Regions from separate parts of the Arthrobacter sp. 210 2 genome, predicted to be linked through region 2. Evidence: riboswitches for the same ligand, from Rfam matches in the RefSeq annotation. Region 2 holds a riboswitch; the other holds the start of a gene.
What was found. Region 2 has a riboswitch for cyclic di-AMP ahead of AC5RWA_RS07065 (aggregation-promoting factor C-terminal-like domain-containing protein). Riboswitches for the same ligand answer to the same signal wherever they lie in the genome.
Positions count from the first base shown of each region.

Region 1 (5,217 bases), on a different contig from region 2:
CTGCAGGTCCAGGAAATCCGGGATCCAGCGGTCGCTGGCCTTGATCCGGGCGGCGCGTTCCACGGCAGCGGGGGAGAACAGGCCAAGCCACAGTCCGCCGTCGGAGGCAAAGTTCTTTTGCGGTGCAAAGTAGTAGACGTCGCTCTCTGCAACGTCTACGTCCAGGCCGCCGGCAGCCGAGGTGGCGTCCACCAGCACCAGCGCGCCCTCATCGGCACCTGCCACCCGCTGCACGGGAGCGGAAACACCCGTGGAGGTCTCGTTCTGGGGCCAGGCGTAAACGTCCACGCCTGCTTCGGCCGTGGGCACAGGGCGGGTGCCCGGCTCGGACTTAATGATTGAGGAGGCATCCAGGAAAGGAGCCTTGTTGGTTGCGGCCGCAAACTTGGACCCGAACTCACCGAAGGACAGGTGCTGGGCCTTCTTCTCCACGAGTCCGAAGCTGGCAATATCCCAGAATGCCGTAGAGCCGCCCACGCCCAGGACTACTTCATAACCTTCGGGTGCGCGGAAGAACTGGCTCAGGCCTTCGCGGACCGAGCCAACGAGGTTCTTGACCGGGGCCTGCCGGTGGGAGGTACCCAGGATGTTCTTTGATGCCGCGGACAGCGCATCAATCTGCTCCTGCCTGACCTTGGAAGGTCCTGCGCCGAACCGCCCGTCCTGAGGCAGGAGGTCGGCGGGAATAGTGATGCTGGGTTCGCTCACAGGGGCTCCAATTTCGGCGTGGACGTGGCTTTGGTCCGAACGGGTGGATGGTCGCTGGCCGGCAGTCGGCAATGACTGCAACTGAGGCCTTTCCCATTCTGCCTGAACAGCTGTTTCGGCGGGAACCGGACCCGTCATAGTCCAGCCATTGAGACGTCCTGGGGGCAACCGCGAACTATTCGGACAAAGTCAAAATAGGCTAAGCTTGCCACCGGACTACGTCGCAGTGATAGGCGATACGGTGGGACAACGCAAGGTACTGCGCTCGAGGAGCTGAGCTGGATGACGGATCTGATCGACACTACGGAAATGTACCTTCGCACCATTTTGGAGCTTGAGGAAGAGAACATTATTGCCCTGCGGGCCCGTATTGCCGAGCGGCTCCGCCACTCGGGACCCACGGTCTCCCAGACCATCGGCAGGATGGAGCGGGACGGGCTGGTGGTGGTGTCCGGCGACCGGCACCTTGAGCTCACCGAAACCGGCCGTAAGCGCGCCACCGAAGTGATGCGCAAGCACCGGTTGGCCGAGAGGCTCCTGGCCGACGTCATCGGACTCGATTGGGCGTACGTGCACGACGAAGCCTGCCGGTGGGAACACGTCATGAGCGAACGGGTGGAGCGGCGCATCTACGAGATGCTCGACCACCCCACGGAGTCGCCCTACGGCAATCCCATCCCGGGACTCGCTGCCCTGGGCGGCCAGCCCCTGCCGGGCGGTTCCGACGGAGCCGTGAGCCTGCTGGAAGCGATGAAAACGTACGGTCCTGCGTCGACGGTCACCGTCAGCCGGCTGGCCGAACCCATCCAGGTGGAGCCCGAACTGCTGGTCCAGCTTGATGAGGGCGGCATCCGCCCCGGCGCCACCGTGTCGCTCGAACGGGTGGGGGACTACATCTCCGTGCGGGTACCCGGCATCGAAGGTGCGCTGGAGCTTCCTCCGGAAGTGGCCGCCCACGTGTTTGTCGCGGTCCGGTAGACGACCCGCCCGGGCGCGATTACCCTATCGAATGGCATTTAGGCAAAGATAACGGAATTGTTACTTTGGGGTTTAAGCCTCTATAGTTGAACGCGAGCGTTGATACTAAAGCGTTACCTGATCCGGAGCCGAGCTCTGCCAGCGGACCAGGTGCACGAGCAATAACTGGCAGAGGCGGGGGAACCACAAGCGGCAGCGGGGGACTGCCTTGGGGTGAAGTCCGTCAGCAGCAAGCCTCTTCCAGCGAAGGAACCCTTTCCGGGGATATCTCTGTGCCGAAGCTTGCCTACGGCGGACCGGGTCTTTGAACTCTCTGACCCGAATCCGACAGCTAACTTCGCAGGCTTTCAGAGAGGAATCCTTCTTGTCCATGCAGACCTCCAGGGGGCGCCGCCGCGCGGCCAGCCCCGCTTCGACACCGCGTGTCGTCGAAGTCATCCACACGGAGCGCCCCCGCGATCTCCACCGTGATGCGCGCCGCCGTCGGGGTCCCTTCCAGCAGATCACCGAGTTTGCCTCCGCCAGCGGCATCGGCCAAAAAGCCGGTATTGCCCTTGCCGCCACCGGCCTGGTGCTGACCGTGACTGTTCCGGCCACCAGCCCCGTGATGGCCACCGACGCCGGAGGCACACCTGTCGCTGCCTCGGCAGTTACGCCCCAGCCGGCTGTCACAGCCGAGGCGGGAGCCCAGATTGACTTCAGCCGCTCGGCGGTTGTCACGCAGGCTGACCCGGACGGCAAGCTTAAGCAGCTCCTCAGTGCCCAGTCTGCCGGCGCCGTCTCGAGCGCCGCTTCTGCCGGGAGCCTTGGTGCCCCGCTCGCCGCCATGTCCACTGCATCCCCCTTCGGCTACCGTGTCAGCCCCATCACCGGCGGCTCGGGCGACTTCCACCGGGGCCAGGATTATGTGGCACAGTGCGGCACCTCCGTCCTCGCTGCTGCCACCGGCACCGTGACATTTGTTGGCTGGCACCAGTACGGCGGTGGAAACCGCGTTGTGGTGGACCACGGCAACGGCCTGGAGACCACCTACAACCACCTGTCGTCCTTCAATGTGACAGAAGGCCAGACGGTCTCCCGCGGCGACGTTGTCGCGCTGAGCGGGACCACCGGAGCTTCCACCGGCTGCCATCTCCACTTTGAGGTGCAGGTCAACGGCGAAGTTGTCGATCCCACGCGCTGGCTTTAGTCAAATGAGTGCAATGTCTCACTTGGGTGTTACCAGCCGTGACCTGAATGTGACATTGCTGCAAAACTCCTGTACCGTCTAACTCGCGTCAACTTTTCCGAAGTTGACGCTCTTGAGTGGATTGCCTAGCTCTGCCACCGCTCAAGGTCCGTTCGCATTTCATCGTCTGGCAGGGGCGGGGGAACCAATTTTGGCCTTCTTCATGAAGGCCTTGGGGTTAAGTCGCAAAGCTTCCTTGGAAGCCGCGCGGCCGGGTGACTCCCATCCGAATCCGACAGCTCACCTCGCAGGCATTGGGAGAGGCTACCTTCGTGTCTTCACGCCATAATTCTGCGCGCCACCGTGCACAAACGGTTCGTACCAACCCTTTGGACGCCATGTCCAAGGCTGTTAGTGCCAATGCCGGGACAGTAGGTCGCCAGGCAGCAGTTGTCGCAGCTGCTTCCGGTCTTGTTCTTGGTATGGGACTGCCGGCCACTGCAGCGGACACCACCGCTGGTGTCTCCGCTTCCACCGAGTCGGGTTCCGCGCAGACCGCCCTTGCCGTCACCGCCGAGCCCACCGCAACCGTTTCCTTCGAACGCCCCGTGGTGACCACCATCGCTGCGCCGAAGATCGAGCCGGTCCGTGCCCAGTCCACCGACGCCGACGAAGCCGACGATGATTCAGCTGCGGCCACCACTGCATCCACCGCAGAAAAGGCAGTGGCGGCGGTCAGCTCAGCAGCCACCTCCGGCCTCGCGGCTATCGCCTACACCGGCATCGGCAGCCCCTACGTCTGGGGCGGCACCACCCCCAACGGCTGGGACTGCTCAGGCTTCACCCAGTGGGTTTACGCCCAGGCCGGCATCAGCATCCCGCGCGTCAACGCCTGGACGGCCATGACGCCTACCTCCACCCCGCAGCCGGGCGACCTGGTCATGCAGAACGGCGGCGCACACGTGGGCATCTACGTCGGCAACGGCATGATGATCAGCGCCCTCAACCCTTCCCAGGGCACCCTGCTGCACTCCGTGGCCGCCACCGGAACCTCCTCGTTCTACACCCTGGGCAAATAGTTCTTGGGCGCTTCGGCCCCGGGAACTATTTCTTTGCCCCCTGTTTTTCGCTAGATCACACATCCCCGTTCGGGGCGCGCCGACATACCCCCAAGATGCCGGCGCGTCCAAAACTCTCGGGCTGCCCACAGGCCCCGAGGAAATCGAAAGAGAGAACTGATGACTACTCGTGCTACCGCACGGCACCGCGCCGAGGTCACCAAAACCAACTCAATCGCCGTCATTGCCAAGGCTGTCGGCGATAACGCCGGCGGCGTGGGCCGCCAGGCCGCGGTTATTGCCGCCGCTTCCGGCCTGGTCCTGACCAGCGGCATTGCAGCCAACGCTGCTGATGCCAACATCCAGCGGGATTCCGCTTCCGCCTCGACGCTGGAAGTCGAGTCCGCTGTTGAAGCCCCCATCTCCGCGGCTTCCACCATCGCCATCACCTACGAAAAGCCCGCCGTGACCACTACGCCGGCCCCGGTTGTTGTCGAGGAAGAGCCCGAGGTTGAGGTTCAGGAAGCCGCTCCGGCAGCCCAGCCTGTTGCAGCTCCGAAGGTCACCGCCACGGTTACCGCTGCTCCCGCCCCCGCAGCTCCGGCGTCAGCCAGCGGCAAGGGTGCGGCCATCCTGTCCGCCGCTTACGCCCAGCTGGGTGTTATGCAGGACTGCACCATGCTGGTGACCAACTCCCTGGCAGCCGTGGGCATCAACTTCCACGACTGGCCTGCAGGCTACCTGTCCCTCGGCCGCACGGTCAGCGCCGCCGAAGCCCAGCCCGGCGACCTGATCTATTACGCCGACGGCGGTGCCGGCATGGCCCACGTTGCTGTCTACGCCGGCAACGGCCAGGCCGTGCACGGCGGCTACAACGGCAACCAGACGGTTGTCTTCAGCGCCAACGTAGGATCCGGCCCGGTATTCATCCGCGTGAACTGATGTTCCCGACGGGACGCCTGGTTGATCCCCGGCTGACCTGACGGACTGTCCGCTTGAAGGAACATGACCCCTGCCTTTGTGGCAGGGGTCATGTTCGCTTTAACGGACTGGGCGCACCCTGTGGCCCGCCCTGCGCCCCCATGATGCAGGAGGGCGATGCCGGGCAGATTAGCCGATAGTGGACTTCTTTGTTTACTCTTGTGGTGTCGATCCATAGCCCGGACCATGCCGAGGGCAGCCGGCCCTCGTGCCCCTGACGGGTGCGGCCGTGAAGAGGTACGTGCATGCGCACTCTCGTTCTGAATGCTGGATATGAACCGCTGGCGGTTATTTCATTCCGCCGGGCGCTGGTGCTTGTGCTGA
Region 1 is NZ_JBNHIE010000011.1:126,377-131,593, reverse strand. Features, by position in the region: gene serC (phosphoserine transaminase) at 1-708, opposite strand, end outside; gene AC5RWA_RS18430 (iron-dependent transcriptional repressor DtxR) at 991-1,686, shown strand; cyclic di-AMP (ydaO/yuaA leader) riboswitch at 1,834-2,046, shown strand; gene AC5RWA_RS18425 (M23 family metallopeptidase) at 2,057-2,875, shown strand; cyclic di-AMP (ydaO/yuaA leader) riboswitch at 3,012-3,182, shown strand; gene AC5RWA_RS18420 (C40 family peptidase) at 3,253-3,933, shown strand; gene AC5RWA_RS18415 (NlpC/P60 family protein) at 4,093-4,854, shown strand; gene AC5RWA_RS18410 (HNH endonuclease) at 5,139-5,217, shown strand, end outside.
Region 1: another riboswitch for cyclic di-AMP. It lies ahead of AC5RWA_RS18420 (C40 family peptidase); the one in region 2 lies ahead of AC5RWA_RS07065 (aggregation-promoting factor C-terminal-like domain-containing protein).

Region 2 (5,217 bases):
CGACGTAACGTGCATCTGCCTGCTGGCGGCGCCCGAGGGCCTGGCCAAGCTGGAGGAGGAGCTGTCCGGCGCCAACGTCACCATCGTCCTGGCCTCCATCGACGAGAAGCTGAACGAGAAGTCCTACATCGTCCCCGGGCTTGGGGACGCGGGCGACCGCCTGTACGGCATCGCAGGCTAGCTTCGCCCCGCTAAGCTCCGGTAGAGGCTTCCCGCCAAGCCGGGCAAGGGCGAAGCCTTCCGCATTCCCGGGCCCGGCCGTAGCCTGTGCCCATGGACTGGAAACTTGAACTTGTATATGTCCCTGTGTCCGATGTGGACCGCGCCAAGGATTTCTACGTCAACAAGGTGGGGTTCAACGCCGATTTCGACGAGCGGCCCACGGACTCCATCCGCTTTGTCCAGCTGACGCCGCCCGGCTCCGCCTGTTCGATCTGCATCGGCGACGGGCTCACGGACGCCGCTCCCGGCACGGGCTCCAACCTGCAGCTGGTGGTCAGCGACATCGAGGCAGCGCACCGGCACCTGAAAGGCAACGGGGTGGATGTCAGCGACGTTGATGTGCAGGACTGGGGCCACTTTGTCTACTTCGCAGACCCCGACGGCAACAGGTGGGCGGTGCAGTACATCCCCGGCCGTTAGGGCACGATGGGAAGCATGAGCCATTCCGCTCCCGCCAGCCAACGAACCCTGACCTGCCGTGCCGTCCTGTTCGACATGGACGGCACGCTGGTGGACTCCACCGCTGTGGTGGAAGAGGTCTGGGGTGAGTTCGCCGTGCGCTACGGCCTGGACTTCGAGGAGATCCTGCGGACGTCCCATGGTGTGCAGGCCATCGATACGGTCCGGCGTTTTGCCCCTGCCGGTGCTGATGTTCACGCCCTGGCTGCGGAGCTCGGGGCCATGGAGCGGGTCCGGACGGACGGCATCCTGGCGTTGGCCGGAGCGGCGCGGCTGCTGGCAGCCTTGCCCGCCGACGCCGTCGCGCTGGTCACCTCCGCCGACCGTGTGCTGGCCGACATCCGCATGGCCGCTGCGGGGCTGCCCATGCCGGCCATTGCAGTCACGGCCGAACAGGTAAGCCGCGGCAAGCCGGACCCGGAAGGCTACCTCAAGGCCGCAGCCCTCCTGGGAGCGGAGCCGGCGGAGGCGCTGGTGTTCGAGGACGCCCCCGCCGGCATTGCCGCGGGCGTTGCTGCGGGCATCCGCACCGTGGCTGTGGGCCCAAACACCGGACCGCTGCCGGACGGCGTGCTGCACATCGCGGACTACAGCAGTGTCACCGCCGTCGTGGATGCGGAAGGCAACGGCCAGCCGGTCATTTCTTTCCGGCTTTGAGGTCCGCCACAACCTTGGCGATCCGCCGCCCCCGGGTTTCCGGTGTCTTGGCGTCATCCAGCGGCTCTACATACCGCCGCTGGGCACTGTAGCTGAGGGTGGCGTAGAACTCCTGTGCGGCCGGCTCCGCAGCCATCGCTGCCGCAAGGTCCCCGGGAACCTCCACGATCCGCGGCTGGGTGTCCAGTTCCAGCTCCACGTCCACGGTTTCTCCAGCGGAGACCCCCGTGAACTCCCGGTTATGGGCGCTGAGGGAGATCATGTTCCGCCCGCCCATCGCCGCAATGCTGCTGCGGTAGCTCTTGCCGTTGATGGTCACCACCACCGGAGGCCGCCTGCCGGCCCCCAGCCCCTCCACAACATGCTCGGGAACCTCAATGCCGGTCTTATTGCCGCTGCCCTGGATGGTGGTAGTGAACTTCATGGTTCAAAATAAACCAGGCCCCGGGCCGGCTTCAACACAAGGGCTTCAACAGAAGTGGCCCCCTACAACAGAAGCGGCCCCCTTCAACGGAAGAGGGCCGCTTCAACAGACTGGTGCCGCTTCAACGGCGGCAGCGCAGGCTTAGTACCAGTTGTTGGCGTAGTGGAAGTTCAGGGCGCCGCACGGGGACTGGTAGCGCTCCTGGATGTAGTTCAGGCCCCAGTTGATCTGGGTGCGGTAGTTGGTGAGGTAGTCGGCCCCGGCGCTCGCCATCTTCTCGGCGGGCAGGGACTGCACGATGCCGTAGGCGCCGCTGCTGGGGTTGGTGGCCGTAGTGGTCCAGTCCGATTCCTTGTCCCACAGCGTCACCAGGCACTGCATCTGGTCCGCGGCCCAGCCGTAGGATGCCAGCTGGCCGGCTGCATAAGCCTGGGCACCTGCGGGGTCATTAACCGCGACGACGGGAGCCGGCTCGGGTGCCGGTGCCGGTGCGGGCGCGGGTTCAGGGGCGGGTGCCGGAGCAGGTTCTGCCGGAGCAGGCTCGGGTGCGGGGGCCGGTGCCGGCTCCGCGGCCTGGGGCACAACGTTGATCGCAGGGGGCGCGGGTGACTCGGCCGGGTTGGACCGGATCTCGCTCTTCTCGATGCTCATCTGCGCGTCCGAATCCGCTGTGGACTGGGCGCTTGATGAGGCCGTGGTCATGGCATTGGTGGCCTGGCCTGCGGCGCCTACTCCGACCAGCAGTGCACAGGACGCTGCCAGGACTGCGGCACGCTGGCCAAAGGTGAAGTTCTTGCCTTCAGGGCGCTCCGCATTGCTGTCAGAGCCGTTTTTCGGGCGCGGTTTTACCGGGAATTTGAACATGATTGATCGCCTCTCACACCTGCGGAGTTAGCTGTCGGGTTCGGATGAGGGCATCCGGCCACACGGAAAGATCACGTGCTGGCTTAACCCCAAGGGCGGTACATGCCCGGGACGGTGGGTCCCCCGCCTCTGCCTTGGTCAATCGGGGAGATCCGGGAAGTGGCAGAGCTTGGCGTCATCCGGATATGCGGTCCGAACGGGAACCGCACCCAATCGACGGTACAGGAGTGGAACGCTTAAGTCACATTTAGGTAACGGAGATCACGACGACGGCGCGTCGTCTTGCCCCTGTTGCTGCAGGAGTGGCAGTTGCAGGGCGAACTCCGTATGGCCTGGCCGTGACGTCACCGTTACCCGGCCGCCGTGGGCTTCCACGATTGACTGCACGATGGACAGGCCCAGGCCGCTGGTGCCTTCGGCCGCGGAGGCTCCCGCCTGGTCTCCCGAGCCTTTCCGGGCCGCGTCTGCGCGGGCAAAGCGTGAAAAGACATGGTCCACGAATGCGGCAGGGATGCCCCCGCCGTCGTCCGTTACCGTTACGATCGCCGCACCCTCGGGCGAGGTGCCGACGCCGGTCACCACTGTGGTGCCGGACGGTGTGTGCTTGCGGGCGTTGGAGAGCAGGTTCACCAGCACCTGGTGCAGCTGGGAGGCATCGCCGTTGACCACCACCGGCTCATCGGGCAGCTCAAGGCGCCAGGTGTGTCCGGGGGCCATCACCTTCTCGTCACTGACGCTCTCCACCACGAGCTGCGTGAGGTCCACTTCGCTGAGTTTCAGGGGCTGCCCCTCGTCCAGGCGGGCGAGCAGCAGCAGGTCCTCCACCAGCGCCGTCATCCGTTCGGACTGGCTCTGCACCCTGGCCAGCGACTTCTGGCCGTCCGGAGTTAAGTCCTCCGTCATCCGCATCAGCTCGGTGTAGCCGCGGATGGCGGTCAGCGGGGTCCGCAGCTCGTGCGATGCGTCCGCCACGAACTGCCGCACCTTGGTCTCGCTCTTCTGCCGTGCCTGCAGCGCACTGGCCACGTTGTCCAGCATGAGGTTCAGTGCATGGCCAACGCTGCCCACTTCCGTTCCAGGGTTGGAGTTCGACGGCGGCACGCGCACCGCCAGCGCCACCTCACCCGCGTCGAGCGGCAGCTGTGACACCCGGGTGGCCACCTCGGAGAGCTGTTCCAGCGGCTTCATGGTGCGCCGGATCAGGATGGTTCCGGCCAGCCCCGCCAGCAGCAGGCCCCCCAGCGAGACGAAGACGAAGGTCCACACCAGCGACGTGAGGGTGCTTTCTTTGCCGGTGAGGGGGAGCCCGGTCACCAGGACATCGCCAAAATTTGTTCTCACCGCAACGAGCCGGTAGCTGCCGTTGGAGAGGGCGCGGTCCACCGGTTGTGCGTTGGCGGCCAGCGCCAGCAGGGTTTCCTTGTCCTCGGTGGACAGCGCGGAACGGGTGGTGTCTGACGCCAGGAAGCCGCCGCTGTTGACCTGGCCGTTGAGGATCCTGGCGTTGACCGTGCCGACGCTCTGCCCGCGCGCGTCCAGCGGGTCGCGTCCGTTGAAGCCGCCCATCGGCGGACGGCCGGGATCATTGGCCCTTTCTGCAGCCTGGCTCAGCTGCTCATCAAGCTGCCGTGTCAGGAAGGCATCCATGGACGCGTAGCTGACCACTCCCACAGCGCCGCAGATCGCGATCAGCAAGGCCATGGCCAGGAGGATCAGCCGGGTGCGGAGGTGCCAGGTGGCGGGTTTGAGCCAGCTCCGCCGATGGGACTGCGGAGCTTCGGGGGAGACCATGGCGCCTACTCCGCCGGCTTGATGACGTAGCCGGCCCCGCGCACGGTGTGGATCATGGGCGGGTGCACGGCATCGATCTTCTTGCGCAGGTAGGAGATGTAGAGCTCCACGATGTTGGCCTGGCCGCCGAAATCGTAGTCCCACACCCTGTCCAGAATTTGCGCCTTGCTGATCACCCTCTTGGGGTTCTCCATCAGGTAGCGGAGGAGCTCGAACTGGGTGGCCGTGAGCTGGACATCGTCACCCGCCCTGGTGACCTCCCGGGTATCGACGTTGAGGACAAGGTCGCCCACCACCAGCTCGGCGGTGTCCATGGCAGCAACCCCCGAACGCTGCACCAGGCGGTAGAGCCTGAGCAGGACTTCCTCCATGCTGAACGGCTTGGTGACGTAGTCGTCGCCGCCCGCGGCCAGGCCCACGATCCGGTCCTGGATAGCGTCCTTGGCGGTGAGGAAGAGCGCTGGCACCTCCGGCGCAAAGGCGCGGATCCTGGCCAGCAGCTCGACGCCGTCGAACCCGGGAAGCATCACGTCCAGCACCAGCACGTCGGGGCGAAAGTCCTTGGCGAGTTTCACCGCCTCCGGGCCGTCGGCGGCCACGGCGACGGACCAGCCGGCCATCCGCAGGCCCATGCTCATCAGTTCGGAGAGGCTGGGCTCATCGTCCACCACCAGGGCACGGATGGGGGAGCCGTCCGGGTGCGAGAGCGTGGGGAGGTTGTTGGTCATGGAGTGCGAAGTGGCCATGGGACAACTCTCCGATCATTCGTTTAAGCCGGGCTATGCGCTTCCTGTGCCCAA
Region 2 is NZ_JBNHIE010000002.1:552,988-558,204, forward strand. Features, by position in the region: gene upp (uracil phosphoribosyltransferase) at 1-181, shown strand, start outside; gene AC5RWA_RS07050 (glyoxalase superfamily protein) at 274-642, shown strand; gene AC5RWA_RS07055 (HAD-IA family hydrolase) at 658-1,338, shown strand; gene AC5RWA_RS07060 (YdeI/OmpD-associated family protein) at 1,319-1,762, opposite strand; gene AC5RWA_RS07065 (aggregation-promoting factor C-terminal-like domain-containing protein) at 1,904-2,626, opposite strand; cyclic di-AMP (ydaO/yuaA leader) riboswitch at 2,632-2,784, opposite strand; gene AC5RWA_RS07070 (HAMP domain-containing sensor histidine kinase) at 2,888-4,417, opposite strand; gene AC5RWA_RS07075 (response regulator transcription factor) at 4,423-5,163, opposite strand.